2 regions of the Streptomyces sp. WG5 genome follow, and region 2 is predicted to be linked to the other one. Evidence: riboswitches for the same ligand, from Rfam matches in the RefSeq annotation. Region 2 holds a riboswitch; the other holds the start of a gene.
The links. A riboswitch is a leader RNA that binds a small molecule or an ion and turns the genes downstream of it on or off. The one in region 2 is predicted to bind cyclic di-AMP.
Positions count from the first base shown of each region.

Region 1: it holds a riboswitch for cyclic di-AMP, as region 2 does, so the genes downstream of both, ACP4IX_RS21110 (C40 family peptidase) here and ACP4IX_RS20560 (transglycosylase SLT domain-containing protein) in region 2, are expected to answer to the same signal.

Region 1 covers NZ_JBNGGC010000019.1:2,178-9,563, reverse strand. Annotated here, with positions in the region: gene ACP4IX_RS21140 (adenosylmethionine--8-amino-7-oxononanoate transaminase) at 1-763, opposite strand, end outside; gene bioB (biotin synthase BioB) at 756-1,937, opposite strand; gene ACP4IX_RS21130 (8-amino-7-oxononanoate synthase) at 2,088-3,215, shown strand; gene ACP4IX_RS21125 (DUF397 domain-containing protein) at 3,258-3,488, opposite strand; gene ACP4IX_RS21120 (helix-turn-helix domain-containing protein) at 3,510-4,370, opposite strand; gene ACP4IX_RS21115 (ATP-binding protein) at 4,584-5,075, shown strand; gene ACP4IX_RS21110 (C40 family peptidase) at 5,301-5,774, opposite strand; cyclic di-AMP (ydaO/yuaA leader) riboswitch at 5,778-5,922, opposite strand; gene ACP4IX_RS21105 (hypothetical protein) at 6,294-6,464, opposite strand; gene ACP4IX_RS21100 (ABC transporter permease) at 6,474-7,386, opposite strand, start outside.
Region 2 covers NZ_JBNGGC010000018.1:78,257-85,642, forward strand. Annotated here, with positions in the region: gene ACP4IX_RS20545 (ABC transporter ATP-binding protein) at 1-784, opposite strand, end outside; gene ACP4IX_RS20550 (LolA family protein) at 892-2,118, opposite strand; gene ACP4IX_RS20555 (polyprenyl synthetase family protein) at 2,429-3,439, opposite strand; cyclic di-AMP (ydaO/yuaA leader) riboswitch at 4,129-4,296, shown strand; gene ACP4IX_RS20560 (transglycosylase SLT domain-containing protein) at 4,302-4,799, shown strand; gene ACP4IX_RS20565 (HAD family hydrolase) at 5,066-5,875, opposite strand; gene ACP4IX_RS20570 (GNAT family N-acetyltransferase) at 6,156-7,226, shown strand; gene ACP4IX_RS20575 (glycosyltransferase) at 7,255-7,386, shown strand, end outside.

The sequences.
Region 1 (7,386 bases), on a different contig from region 2:
ACCCGGTCGCGATCTCGTCGAACACCAGCAGCACGCCGTGCGCGTCGCACGCCTGGCGCAGCACCCGCAGATACGCGGGGGAGTGGAACCGCATCCCGCCGGCGCCCTGCACCACCGGCTCGACGATCACCGCGGCCAGTTCGCCGGCGTGCCGTTCGATCAGTGCGCGCAGGTGATCGGCGTACGACTCCTCGTACTCCGCCGGCGGCGCGTCCGCGAAGACCTGGCGCGGCAGGACGCCCGTCCACAGCTCGTGCATCCCGCCCTCGGGGTCGCACACCGACATGGGCTGCCAGGTGTCGCCGTGGTAGCCGCCGCGCCAGGTCAGCAGACGCCGCTTGGCCGGGCGGCCCCGCGACCGCCAGTACTGCAGGCACATCTTGACCGCGACCTCGACCGACACCGACCCGGAGTCGGCGAGGAAGACGTGCTCCAGGCCATCGGGTGACATGTCGACAAGGAGCTTCGCCAGTCGTACGGCGGGCTCGTGGGTGAGCCCGCCGAACATCACGTGGCTCATCCGGGTCAGCTGGTCGCGCGCGGCCTCGTTCAGCACCGGGTGGTTGTAGCCGTGGATCGCCGACCACCAGGAGGACATCCCGTCGACGAGCTCGCCCGAGCCGTCGGCCGGCCGCAGCCGCACCCCGCTCGCCGACTCCACGACGAGCGGGTCCTGCCGGCCGGGCATGGGGCCGTACGGATGCCAGACGTGCCGCCGGTCGAGCGCCAGCAACTCGTCCACGGCCAGCGCGGGCTCAGGCATTGGGCGCGAGGTCCGTCCCGGCACCACGGCGGCGTACGGCGACCAGGTCCGTACGGGCTTCACCGGCCACCACCGGTTCGGCGGGCGCCGCGGAGCCACAGCCTTCCTCCGCCGGGGCTGAACCGCAGGTCCCGCCGCCCTCGTGCGACCCGCAGCCGCCCCGGCCCGCCGCCCGGTGCCCCGGCAGGGTCTCCTGGCCGGCGCCCTCCACCTCGAAACCGGCGTCCGCGATCATCTCCAGATCCGCCCGGCCGGCCTGGCCCTCGCTGGTGAGGTAGTCGCCGAGGAAGAGGGAGTTCGCCAGGTGCAGCGCGAGCGGCTGCATCGTGCGCAGGTGGACCTCGCGCCCGCCCGCGATGCGCACCTCGGCGTCCGGGCAGACGAACCGCGTCATCGCCAGGATGCGCAGACAGCGCTGCGGGGTCAGGTGCCACTCCTTGGCCAGCGGCGTGCCCTCCATCGGGATCAGGAAGTTCACCGGCACCGAGTCGGGGTCCAGCTCGCGCAGCGAGAAGACCACGTCGACCAGGTCCTCGTCGGTCTCGCCCATGCCCGCGATCAGCCCGGAGCAGGCGGACAGCCCGGCCGCGTGCGCCTTGCGCACCGTGTCCACCCGGTCGGCGTACGTGTGCGTGGTCGTGATGTCCCCGTACGTCGCCTCGGACGTGTTGAGGTTGTGGTTGTAGGCGTCGGCGCCCGCCTCGCGCAGCCGTTCCGCCTGGCCGTCGGAGAGCAGGCCCAGGCAGGCGCACACCTCGACCGCCCCGTTCTGCTCCTTGATGGCCTTGATGGTGTCCGAGACCCGGTCCACGTCCCGGTCGGTCGGACCGCGTCCACTGGCCACCAGGCACACCCGCTTGGCGCCCCCGGCCACTCCCGCGGCTGCGGCCTGCGAGGCCTGATCGGGCTTCAGCCAGGTGTACTTGAGGATCTCGGCCTTGGAGCCGAGCCGCTGCGAGCAGTAGGAGCAGTCCTCGGGGCACAGGCCCGACTTCAGGTTGACGAGATAGTTGAGTTTCACCCGTCGGCCGAACCAGTGACGGCGCACCTTGCCGGCCGCGGCCACCACATCGAGCAGGTCGTCGTCGGAAGTGGCGAGGACGGCGAGCGCCTCCTCGCGGGTCGGCGACTCGCGCCGAACCCCCTTGTCCACCAGCGTGTTCAGCAGGTCCATGAGAGCCGATCCTGTCCTAAGGGGCCACCCGGGGCCAAGGAGACTTCGCACAACAGTGACAGATCACCGTGTGGGTATCGCCACACCTCGCGGGGGCGGCGGGACCGCTAATGTCTGTCCACTGCCTACAAAACACCGGAGGACCGACCCATGGCGTTCGGCTGGATCGACGAGCAGGCCGAGGTGCGCCGCCGAGCCGGACTCGAACGGGTTCTGCGCCCCCGTCCGGCGGGCTCGCCGCTGCTGGACCTGGCGAGCAACGACTACCTCGGACTGGCCCGGCACCCGGAGGTCACCGAGGGCGCGGCGCGGGCCGCGCGGACGTGGGGGGCCGGCTCGACCGGGTCCCGGCTGGTGACCGGCACCACCGAACTGCACACCGAACTCGAACGCGAACTGGCCGCCTTCTGCGGTTTCGAGGCCGCGCTCGTCTTCTCCTCCGGCTACGCGGCCAACCTCGCCGCGGTCACCGCGCTGGCGCCGCACGGCTCCCTCGTCGTCTCCGACGCGGGCAACCACGCCTCGCTGATCGACGGCTGCCGGCTGGCCCGCGGCACGACCCAGGTGGTGGCGCACGCCGCCCCGGACGCCGTACGCAAGGCGCTGGCGACGCACGGCGGCCCCTGCGTCGTCGTCTCCGACACGGTCTTCTCCGTCGACGGCGACGCCGCGCCGCTCGCCGCGCTCGCCGGTGCGTGCCGCGAGCACGGCGCCGGACTGGTCGTCGACGACGCCCACGGCCTCGGCGTCCTCGGCGAGGGCGGCCGGGGCGCCCCGCACGCGGCGGGACTCGCGGGCGCCGACGACGTCGTCGTGACGGTGACACTGTCCAAGTCGCTCGGCAGCCAGGGCGGGGCCGTGCTCGGCCCCGCGCGGGTGATCGAGCACCTGGTCAACGCGGCCCGGACGTTCATCTTCGACACCGGCCTCGCACCCGCGGCGGTGGGCGCGGCGCTGGCGGCGCTCACCCTGCTGCGCCGCGAGCCCGAACGGGCGGCGCGGGCACGCGCGGTGGCGGCCGCACTGCACGCACGTCTGACGGCCCTGGGGCTGTCTGCGGTACGCCCCGACGCCGCGGTCGTCTCGGTGCGCGCCCCCTCCCCGGAGGGGGCCGTACGGTGGGCGGCCGACTGTCGTACGGCCGGCCTGTCCGTGGGCTGCTTCCGCCCTCCTTCCGTACCTGACGGCGTCTCACGGCTCAGGCTGACCGCTCGTGCGGACCTCTCCGGGGAACAGATCGAACGCGCTGTGCGGGTGATCGGCGAAACGCGGCCATGAGTCGGCGTGACACGGCCGTGCGTCGTCCGATGCCCGGCCGGATCAGCGGCGGTGGATCCCGGCCGTGAACGACGCCCAGCTCCCGGGGGAGAAGAGCACCGCGGGCCCGGCCGGGTCCTTGGAGTCGCGCACGGCGAGCAGTCCGGCCCAGGGGCCGGACGACGGCCGTGCCGTCTCCACGCAGTTGTTCGCCCCGGTGCTGTAGCTGCTGCGCAGCCACCGCACGCCGGGCAGATCGGTACTGGACGGGATGTTCCGGGGGAGTTCGGACACGGAGTCTGTCATGGTGCCTCCTTACGCGCCTGCCGCTGTCGCGGCGATGAAGTCCAACGAGTCCTCGGGCGAAAGGGCATGGATCAGAAGGGTGTTGAAGGCCTCGGTGTAGGCCTCTAGGTCTTCTTTCCGTTCGAGGTGCAGGCTACTCGTCAAGTGGTCGAGAACAACCACGTCCAGATCAGAAGTGCTCGAAAAGGAGAAGATTACGAAAGGCCCGGTGACGCCGATGTGCGCCCCGGCGGCGAAGGGCAGGACCTGGAGCCGGACATGGGGAAGGCGCGCGGCATCGACCAGTCGCGCCAGCTGACGGGACATCACTCCGGGCCCGCCCACCTCCCGGCGCAGCACCGACTCGTCCAGGACCGCGCTCAGCTCCAGTGGCGGCTGCGCCCGCAGGATGTCCTGCCGGGCCAGTCGCACCTCCACCAGGGTGTCCAGCCGCTCCTCCGGGAGCCCGTCCACCGCGGCGCGCGTCACCGCGCGGGCGTACTCCGGCGTCTGCAGCAGACCGGGGACCACGGTGGTCTCCAGGGTGCGCATCGCGCTCGCCTGGGACTCCAGGCTGATGAAGTCGCGGTAGGTCGGCGGCAGCACCCCTCGGTAGGCGTGCCACCAGTGGTTCCGGCCGCCCGCGTCGTCGGAGCCCGCCAGCATCACCAGCAGCTCCCGCAGCTGGTCGTCGGCCACGCCGTAGGCGTCCAGCAGTAACCGCACGTCGGCCGGTTTCGCCCCGCTCGTCCCGGTCTCGATCCGGCTGACCTTCGACTGGTGCCAGCCCACCAGCCGGGCCGCCTCGCCGCTGGTGATACCCGCCGACGTGCGCTGGGCGCGCAGTTCCGCGCCCAGCTTCCGGCGGCGCACCACGGGGCCGTGCTGCATGGGGCCACTCCTCTACTCCTTATGAGCCGCCCGAATACGCTCTGCCGTCGCAGAGTTCACCGCATCGAGCGACAGATATATGCAGATCTTGGGGGATCGCCGCCCTTCCGGGCCTGGTGGTGGCAGTCTGGCGGCGAAGCACCAGTCCGGGACCGTACTCGAACCATCCGCTCCGTGTCCGGCTGCGGTCCCGTGGGAAAGGGACGAGTCGCCATGGCAGACCATCTGGAAGCATCCGTCACTCTGCCGAGCGATCCCGCCTCGGTGGCCGCCGCGCGTACCTATGTGGTCGGCACGCTGGCGGAGTGGGGCCTGCCGGCGGACACCGATGTGTCCGAAACCGTCCGGCTCATCGTCTCCGAGCTGACGACCAACGCGGTCCAGCACACGCTCGGACAGTCACCCACCTTCACGGTGGACCTCGTGCTCGACCGCGACGAGCGACTGCACATCGGCGTCACCGACAGCCATCCGGGGTATCCCAAGCGTCTGCCCGCCGCCGTGCAGCAGGACAACGGCCGCGGCATGGTGATCATCCGCTGGCTGACGGCGGAGTGCGGCGGCAAGCTGAGGGTGCAGCGCACGCGCGAGGGCGGCAAGACCGTCTTCATCGAACTGCCCTGGACGCCGCCGAGCAGTCCGGTGCCGCCCGAGCCGGCCACGGCCGTGGGGCGGGTCGCGGGACGGCAGGAGCCCGAACGGTGAGGCGCCGACAGCGCTCGCCGCGCGTCCGTTCCGCGTGCGGCGTCGAGGACGGTCCCGAACCACCGCACGTGCACGTGCGGGAGCGCGGGGAGTGCGGGGGACGCCGACCGCCCCGTCGAGGTCCCGGTCCGTTGAGGCGGGGACCCGCCGAGGCCGTGGGCCGGCCCGAGCGGGGACCCGCCGAGGGTGACAGGAGCACCTGCCCTTCCGGGTGAGGAACGGATGTCAATTGACCCGGCCGTACCAGACGCTGCCGGTCCAGATCTTCTGCAGACGCACCACGTCCCCGGTCTTCGGGGCGTGCCAGATCCTGCCCTTCCCGGCGTAGATGCCGACGTGGTAGACGCTGCTGCCCGAGTGGAAGAAGACGAGGTCGCCGACCTTGCGGTTCTTGGCGGAAATATGACGGGTCTTGTTGTACTGCTGAGCCGCGGTGCGCGGCAGCTTCTTGCCGGCCTTCTTGAACGAATACAGGGTCAGTCCGGAGCAGTCGAACCTGCGTGGTCCGACGGCGCCCCATTTGTACGGTGAACCCTTCTTGGAGGCCGCGATCTTGAGGGCCTTCGCCGCATAGGTCGCCGCGGCCGCCTCGGAGGCGGCACCGGGGACCACGACGGATCCGCCGATCGCGGCGAGGGTGAGGGCCGAGGCCGTACCGGCACGGGCCATCAGCGACGGGACACGATTGAGCGCAGACATGCGCAACCCTTCGTCAGCCGCCTGTGAAGGATGACCTGTCGGATTCGGGCTGGCGAAGTTGCCCGGCCGCACGAGTGCGGCTTCACCCCAAGGGCTGCTCGGCCCGGCACCTCTCTCGCGGAGATGACCGTTCCGGCGACCCGTCGTGCTCGGGTCCTCCACTCCTGCCGATCCACTCCTGTCGACCGGTCGTCCGGGCGGCGGCAGGACTCGGCGTCCGCCCGGACCGCCCCGCCGCTGCGGCGAGGGCTTGTCGTCAGTCACGGATCTTGTCTCGCCCAGGGGGAGAATCCCAACGGAACGTGCCCTTTGTGTTGTTACACGCCACTCACCCGTGCGGGTGGACGCCTCCGCGTTCGAGTCACCCCCCGGTGTGGTGGCGAGCCCGGGACCAGCGGCGCAGCGGCTCGTTCCGCCGTGTGGGCAGCAGGGGTTGCGCAACTTCGGCCGGTCGGAAATCGAGGGTGTTCCTACGCCGAAAGGGGGTACGCCGTTTGGTCCGTTTCGGCCCCCGGCGCGTCAACTGCCGGAACGCGGCCGACGGCTGACGCGCGCCGTCCGCCGTTCACCGTCCAGCACGCGCAGCGCCCGCACCAGGATGCCGGCGCACTCCGGCCCCGGCGCACCGGTGCGCACGGCGGCCGGTCCGGGGGCCCGTACCGTGGCGGGGTCCGCGGTCCGGTCGCTCACGGCCGGGGCTCAGGCGGCCGGGGCCGGGGTCCGGTCGGGTGCCGGTGAGGCGCCGGGTGCGCGCTGTCGCAGTACGCCGCCGAGCAGGACCGCGCCCAGGCCCAGCAGGGACCACCACGTGAGCGTGAGCGCGGGGCCGGTGGCCGCGGCGCCCTCGAAGAAGGACACCGAGCGCAGGAGCGAGCCGCCCGCGCCCGGCGGCAGCCACTGGCCGATCGCGCCGGCCGGCCGGGGCAGCATCTCCGGCGCCGAGGACGCGCCGGAGAAGGGGTTGCCCAGCAGCATGATCACGGCCGCGCCCAGCCCGATACCCGCGCGCCCGAGCAGCGCCCCGAGCCCGGCGACGCCCGCGCCGGCGGCCAGGGTCGACAGCCCGAACGCGCCGGCCACGGCCCACCAGTCACCGGTGACCACCCCGAGCCAGCTGTGCGCGACCACCGCCGCGGCCACGCCTGTCGACGCGGCGGCGCCGGCCACCGCGACGGCCGCTCGCACGCCGCGCCACCCCAGCAAGGTCACCACGGCGCCGGTCGCGATCCCGGCCAGTGCGAGTGGCAGTACGCTCGCGCCCAGGGCCGCGCCGCGCGGATCCGCCTCGGGAGCGGGCACCACATCGACCACCTGGACCGGGGTCCCCGTGGCGGAGGCCTGCCCGGTCACCGCCTGTCGCAGCAGCTGGGCCACGGACGGGCCGGCCGCGGACGCCGTGAGCAGCTTCGTGCCCCGGTCGCCGGCGACCACCGCGCCGTACACGGTCCGGTCCTCGACGGCGTCGCGGGCCGCGGCCTCGTCGGCGTAGCGGTGGATCTCGAAGGCGCCCTCGCGCTGGGCGAGCCGCTGTTCCACCTGGGTGATCGCGGCGGGCGGTCCCGCCACGCCGAGCGGCAGATCGCGGGCGGACGTACGGGCGGCCGGCCAGGCG
Region 2 (7,386 bases):
GGGCGGCCTCCCCCGTGTCCGGCGTCGTCACCACGAGCCGGCGGCGCGCCCCGGCCGCCAGGTCGGCGACCGGGCCCTGGGTGAGCAGCCGCCCCCGGGCCATCACGGCGGCGTGCGTGCACACCTGCTCGATCTCGTCCAGCAGGTGGGAGGAGAGGAAGACAGTGGTTCCGTCGGAGGCCAGTTCGCGCACGAGCGCGCGGATCTCGCGCATGCCCTGGGGGTCGAGCCCGTTGGTCGGCTCGTCCAGGACCAGGAGGCGGCGCGGCTGGAGCAGTGCCGCGGCGAGCCCGAGGCGCTGCTTCATGCCGAGCGAATACGCTTTCGCCTTCTTGCCGGCGGCGGCCGCGAGGCCCACCCGGTCCAGCGCCGCCGCGACGCGCTCGCGCCGGGTGCGCGGGTCGGCGGTCGGGTCCGCCGCGTCGTAGCGCACCAGGTTGTCGCGTCCGGAGAGGAAGCCGTACAGGGCCGGGCCCTCGATGAGGGCACCGACCCGGGGCAGTACGGCGCGGGCGGCACCCGGCATGGTCCGGCCCAGCACCCGGGCGGTGCCCGAGGTCGGTTCGATCAGACCCATCAGCATGCGGATGGTGGTGGTCTTGCCGGAGCCGTTGGGGCCGAGGAAGCCGAAGACGCTGCCCGCCGGGACGGTCAGGTCCAGACCGTCGACGGCGAGCTGGCCGCCGCGGTAGCGCTTGGTCAGCGCACGGGTGGCGATGACGGCGTCGTCCGTGCCGCTCTCCTGGCCCGGGCCCACCGGTTCCGTGGCGGACGGTTCGGCCATCGGCTCCCTCACTTCGTGATCGCTCCTACGCGCTGACGCCCCGGGTGCCCGGCACCCCCGATGCCGGGCACCCGATGCCCGGCGCCCGGGGCTCTTGCCGCCGACGCTTACTGGGCCGCGTCGGCCGCCTTGACCAGCGCGTCCTTGGTGACGGCACCCGCGTAGACCTTGCCGTCGTCCGTGATCAGGGCGTTGACCAGGCGGGTCTTGAAGACGGTACCGGAGCCGAAGTCGCCCTTGACCTGGTCGCCGAAGGAGCCGAGGAAGCCACCGAGGTCGCCGCCCGCGGAGGCCGTGGGCAGGCCCTGACCGCCGGTGTCGAAGGTGGCGATCGCGTTCCAGCCCTCGCCGATGACCTCCGGACCGCCCTGCTCCTTCAGGCCGTCCATCTCCTCGCCGAGGTCACCCCCGGCCCGCCCGCGCTCCGGCGCCTCGGCCACCTCGTCAGCCTCGGTGACCTTCGCACCCTTGGGCGGGGTGAAGTCGAACGTCGAGGCGTCCGGCTTCGCGAAGCTGACCTGGGTGAAGCCCACGTCGACGACCGCGGCACCGCCGCTCGCCGGAGTCAGCGTGAACTTCAGCGGCATGCCGGTCTTGGCGTCCACCGCGACGCTGATGGCGCCGACCGTGGAACCGGACTGCTTGGGCTTGATCATCAGTCGGTAGGCGTCCCGGCCGGCCACCTGCGCGGTGCCGTCGACGGTCACGGAGGTGGTGTCGTCGACCGCCTTGAGGGCCTGGTCGGCGAAGTCCTTCGGGGTGGCCGGCACTTCCTCCTCCGACTGCTCGGCGCTGCCGGACATGGTGGAGTGGTAGACCTCGTTGGACTTGCTGTCGTAGCCCCACACGTCCTTGCCGTCGTGGATCAGGCTGTACTCGGCGGCGTTCTCCAGCAGCGACAGTTTCTGCCGGTCGGGGCCGTCGGCGGCGACCCGGAGCGTGTGGGTGCCGGTCACCAGCCCGGTGAGCTTGGCCGACGGGTCGGCCGCGGAGCCCTCCTCGTCGCCCCCCGGACCCGAACCGCCGGACATACCGGACAACAGGCCGCTCTCCAGGCCGCCGAGGTCCGGCAGACCCAGGTCCGTGCTGATCTTGACCGTGCCGGACAGCTGCTGGACGTCCGACGTGGCGATCTTCTCGATGAGCTGCTCCGCCGTGACCTTCGGAAGGTCCGGATCCCCGGAGTCCGCGATCGCCGGGACGAGGCCGATCGTCGCGGCCGCCACTCCCATCACCGCGACCGGAACGACGTACCGTGCGGCCCTGCGCCGCCCTGCCCGCAGACCCTCGTCCGCCCCGGCCGTCGTGTTGTCGTCGGAATCGATCGGTGCCATGTGTGCCCTGCCTCCTCGTCGGCGGCGGCTTTCTCGCGACCTCGCACTCGTCAACCCGTGAGCCGCCATTCTCACCCGAATCGGTGAGGATTGGTGTTTCCGTGGTGTCCATCTGACCAAATCGGCCAGGCGGAATCGTCAGACCGCGGGCTCAACTCCGCCTACTCCTGCGGGATGACACGGAGGGGCCACGACTCCCCCGGCCCGTAGGGGGTGGGCTGTACAGCCGTACGCCGCCCATCGCCGACGTACGCCGCCGTCCGCCCTGCGGCGCGGTCCCCCCGGCGCAGGTCACGGGCGGCCAGGATGTTCAGCCGGCCCGGTGCACCACGGCGTCACACAGCTCCACCAGCGCGGCCTTCGCCTCGCACTCCCTGAGCGGGGCCAGCGCCGCCCGGGCGTCCTTGGCGTACCGCACCGTGTCGCGTCGCGCCTGCTCCAGCGCGGGGTGGGCGCGCAGCAGCCGCAGCGCCTCCGCGTGCCGCGCGTCGTCGCTCAGGTCGGAGCCCAGCAGCTCGCACAGGGCGATGTCGTCGGCCAGCCCCAGTCGGGCCGCCCGCTCGCGCAGCCGCAGCACCGGAAGGGTCGGGATGCCCTCGCGCAGGTCGGTGCCGGGCGTCTTCCCCGATTCCTGGGAGTCGGAGGCGATGTCCAGGACGTCGTCCGCGAGCTGGAAGGCGACGCCGAGCCGTTCGCCGTACTGGGTCAGCACGTCCACGACCGTTTCGTCGGCGCCGGACATCATCGCGCCGAACCGGCAGGAGACCGCCACCAGCGATCCCGTCTTGCCGCCCAGCACGTCCAGGTAGTGGTCGACGGGGTCCCGGCCGTCCTGCGGCCCCGCCGTCTCCAGGATCTGTCCGGTGACGAGCCGCTCGAACGCCAGTGCCTGCACGCGGACCGCCTCGGGCCCGAGGTCGGCGAGGATCTGGGAGGCGCGGGCGAACAGGAAGTCGCCGGTGAGGACCGCGACCGAGTTGCCCCAGCGGGTGTTGGCGCTGGCCACACCACGCCGCACGGCGGCCTCGTCCATCACGTCGTCGTGGTAGAGGGTGGCGAGGTGGGTCAGCTCCACGACGACGGCCGAGGGCACGATCCCGGGGGCATAGGGGTCGCCGAACTGGGCCGAGAGCATGACCAGCAGTGGCCGGAATCGTTTGCCGCCGGCCCGCACGAGATGCTGGGCGGCCTCCGTGATGAACGGAACCTCGCTCTTGGTTGCCTCAAGCAACCCTTCCTCGACAGCAACCAATCCGGCCTGGACATCGGCTTCCAGAGCCTGGTCCCGCACGCTCAGCCCGAACGGCCCGACGACGGTCACGAGGGGTCTCCTGTCTGCTGGTGTCTACTGGCGATTACCTGGTTTGTCGATAGGTCGCTGCCACCACTCGAGCCAGCGTATCCGGTCACCTTTCGATCACCGCTAGCGCCCACCGTTACAGGCCGGTCGGTATCGGATCATGAACAGTATGTTTTTGATCAGGCGATATGAGCAGACATTGATCGACATCGCCAGGGCCAGAACCCGCCACTGAAGATCACATCATCCCTCCCAACGGCTCGCACTCCGGATACGTCACCCACTCGGCTCTCCCTGCCCCCACCCCCGAACGGATGCCCCCGGGACACACGGAAACACCGATCAGGGCGGGGTCGCACACCGGGTGCGCGCGACAGCGGGCCCGCTCGGCCGTCGGTCAACACCCGAAGCTCTCCGCCCTACGGGCAATTGACCCACAGTTGATCCCAATGCCCGATTTGCCACACTTGTCGATGCGGGTGAGTTGACTCACTCCTCCACACCCCCGGGCAACCATGCCGCCGGCTGTGCCCTCCCTTTGTGCCGCAAGGCAATTGGCCCTTGGTGGCCGCAAAGGATCAAGTACCTCAAACCCCCCAGATCAAGGTCAACAGGCGCGTTGGGTGATTCCTGCACTTGTTTCGGACATGTGCTCTCGCATACGTTCCCGGCCTGTCGGGCGGACGCCGAATCCTGCCACCGCCCGGACGCACAGTCATCCGCCAACACACTCGCAGGCAGGAGCGGGGGACCCAGGTAAGTCGCCGCACCGGTCACCACCGGAGCGGCTCGGGGTGAAGCCGTGTCCGTCAGGACCCGGCCGGGCACCTCCCCGCCCGAACCCGACAGCTCACCTCGCAGGCGTAAGGAGAGGGACTCACACATGTCTGCCAACGGTCAGAACCGTCACGCCCGGACCAGCCGCCTCGCCCGCAAGCTCGCCGTGGCCGGCACCGGCGCCGCCGTGCTCGCCCTGCCGCTCCTCGGCGCCACCGGCGCGTCCGCGGCCACCCCGGCCACCCCGGCCGCCGCGACCGCCACCACCGCGGCGACGACCTACCCGGACAACCTCGACGGCTGGATCCGGGAGTCGCTCGACATCATGGCCCAGCACGGCATCCCCGGGTCGTACGAGGGCATCCACCGCAACATCATGCGGGAGTCGTCCGGCAACCCGTTCGCCATCAACAACTGGGACATCAACGCCATCAACGGCACCCCGTCCAAGGGGCTGCTCCAGGTGATCGCGCCCACCTTCGAGGCGTACCACGTGCCCGGCACCTCCTGGGACCCGTACGACCCGGTCGCCAACATCACCGCGGCCTGCAACTACGCGGCCGACCGGTACGGCTCGATGGACAACGTCTTCGGCGCGTACTGACAGGCACTGGCACAGAGGCCCGAGGCCTGAGGCCCGATCCACTGAGCCGCTGAGCCACTGACCACTGAGCCACTGAGCCACTGAGCCACTGGCAAGGAGGCTCCGGCCGAGGACTCCGACAGGAAGTCCTCGGCCAGGGGCCCCAGCCAAGGCCGACTCCAGCCACGAGGCTCCGGCCGAGGCAGCTCCTCGGCCGAGGGGGCTCCGGTCAGAAGGCTCTCCGGTCAGGAGGCCCCGATGAGGTCGATCCGGCCGAGGGGCTCCGCTCAGGACGCTCCGAAGACCCGCTCGAGGACGACGGCCACGCCGTCGTCCTCGTTCGTCGTGGTGACCTCGTCGGCCACCGCCTTGAGTTCGGGGTGGGCGCCGGCCATGGCGACACCGTGTGCCGCCCAGTCGAACATGGGGATGTCGTTGGGCATGTCCCCGAAGGCGATCGTCCGCCGTCGGCTCACCCCCAGCCGCTCGGCGGCCAGTGCCAGGCCGGTCGCCTTGGTGATGCCGCACGGCTGGAGCTCGACCGTTCCCGGCCCCGACATGGTGACCGTGGCGAGGGAGCCCACCACCGCGCGCGCCGTCGCCGCCAACTCGTCGTCGGACAGGTCGGGGTGGCGCAGCAACACCTTGCTGATCGGCGTGGACCACAGTTCGTCGCGCCGCTCGACCCGCACCGCGGGCAGCGTCGGGTGGGGCATCAGGTACCCGGGCTCGATGAGCGTGAGGCCGTCGACGCCGTCCTGGTCGACCGCGGCGTGCACCTGCCCCACCTCGGCCTCGATCTTGCCGAGTGCGGTCTCGGCCAGTTCCCGGTCCAGCGTGACCGACCACAGCATCCGGTTGGCGCCGGCGTCGTACACCTGCGCACCCTGTCCGCACACCGCGAGTCCCGTGCAGCCGAGGCGGTCGAGCAGGGACCGCACCCGGGGCGCCGGCCGCCCCGTCACCACCAGATGCCGCGCACCGGCCCCCGCCGCCCGCGCCAGCGCGGCCAGCGACCGGTCGGAGACGGTGTCGTCGCCGCGGAGCAGCGTGCCGTCGAGGTCGGTGGCGACGAGTGAATATGCGGTGCGGTCCATGATCAGAGAATACGGACACCGCACCTGTCCGACTCACCCGCGATCGCATCCGAGCGAGGACGCGCGAGTACGGCACGAGTCCGCACGAGTACGGCCTACAGGCGCACGAGGACGCACGAACCTGTCCGAAACCTGGCACATCATCGACTAAAGCCGGTTAAAGGCCTGTGCACCGGTTGGCAACAACATGGTCCGCTACCTACCGGCCCGGGGCCCCCGGAGGTACCTTCCTGTTGTCCAGGGGGAACTTGATCGGGGGGTCGGGTTGAACAGCGGACGTGTGCGTGTGCTCAGGCCGGAGGAGCTGGGCGAGGGGGAGCGGGAACACTGGCGGGAGCTGCGCGCCAAGTCGACGGCGCTGCGCAACCCGTTCATGGAACCGGAGTTCACCGACGTCGTGGGCCGGGTACGGCCGCGGGCGCGGGTGGCGGTGGTGTACGACGGCGGGGAGGCGTCCGGTTTCCTGCCGCACGAGCGCGGGCCGCTGGGACAGGGCCGGGCGATCGGGCTCGGGGTGTCGGACTGCCAGGGCGCGGTCCTGCGCCAGGACCTCGCCCTGAACACCCGCGAACTGCTGCGGGCCTGCTCCCTGTCGAGCTTCGCCTTCGACAACCTGGAGGCGAACCAGGAGCTGTTCGTGCCGTACGCCGCCGAGGAGCTCACCACCTACGTCATCGACGTCGAGCGGGGGTACGAGGCGTACGAGGACGTACTGCGCGACCGGTCACCGAAGTTCCTCAAGACCACCCTCGCCAAGGAGCGCAGGCTCGGCCGCCAGGTCGGTGACGTGCGCTTCGTGTTCGACGAGCGTGACCCGGCCGCGTTGCGCACGCTCATGGAGTGGAAGTCGGCGCAGTACCGCAGGACGGGGCGCCGCGACCGGTTCGCACAGGAGTGGATCAGCCGGCTCGTGGCACGGCTGGCGGAGACCCGGGCGCCGGAGTGCACCGGCACGCTGTCCGTGCTCTACGCCGACCGACGGCCGGTCGCCGCCCACTTCGGACTGCGCTCGGCGACGGTGCTGGCCTGCTGGTTCCCGGCGTACGACCCGGACTTCGCGAAGTACTCGCCGGGGCTGATCCTGCATCTGCGGATGGCCGAGGCGGCCGCCGCCGAGGGCATCGGCATGCTCGACATGGGGCGGGGCCCGGCGGAGTACAAGGACTCGCTGAAGACCGGTGAACTGCCCGTGTACGAGGGAGCGGCGACACGTCCGGGAGCGGGCGCCGCGCTGCACTGGCTCGGCCGCGAGCCGGCCCGCCGCGCGCACGGCTTCGTGCGCGACCGGCCCCGGCTGGCGTCGCTGGCGGTCAGGACGTTGAGGGGCGCGGCCCGGCTTCGCCGGTCATGACGGAGGGCATCTACGAGGGGGTGGGCGCATGGCCGGTGTGCGGCGTGCGCGGCAGGGGACACGACGGGAGATAGAGGGGTTCCTCGGCATCGGGCCGGTGCAGGTCGCCGAGCTGGACATCGGAGCCGACGCCTCCGGGGGAGGGGAGGGCGTCGAGGGG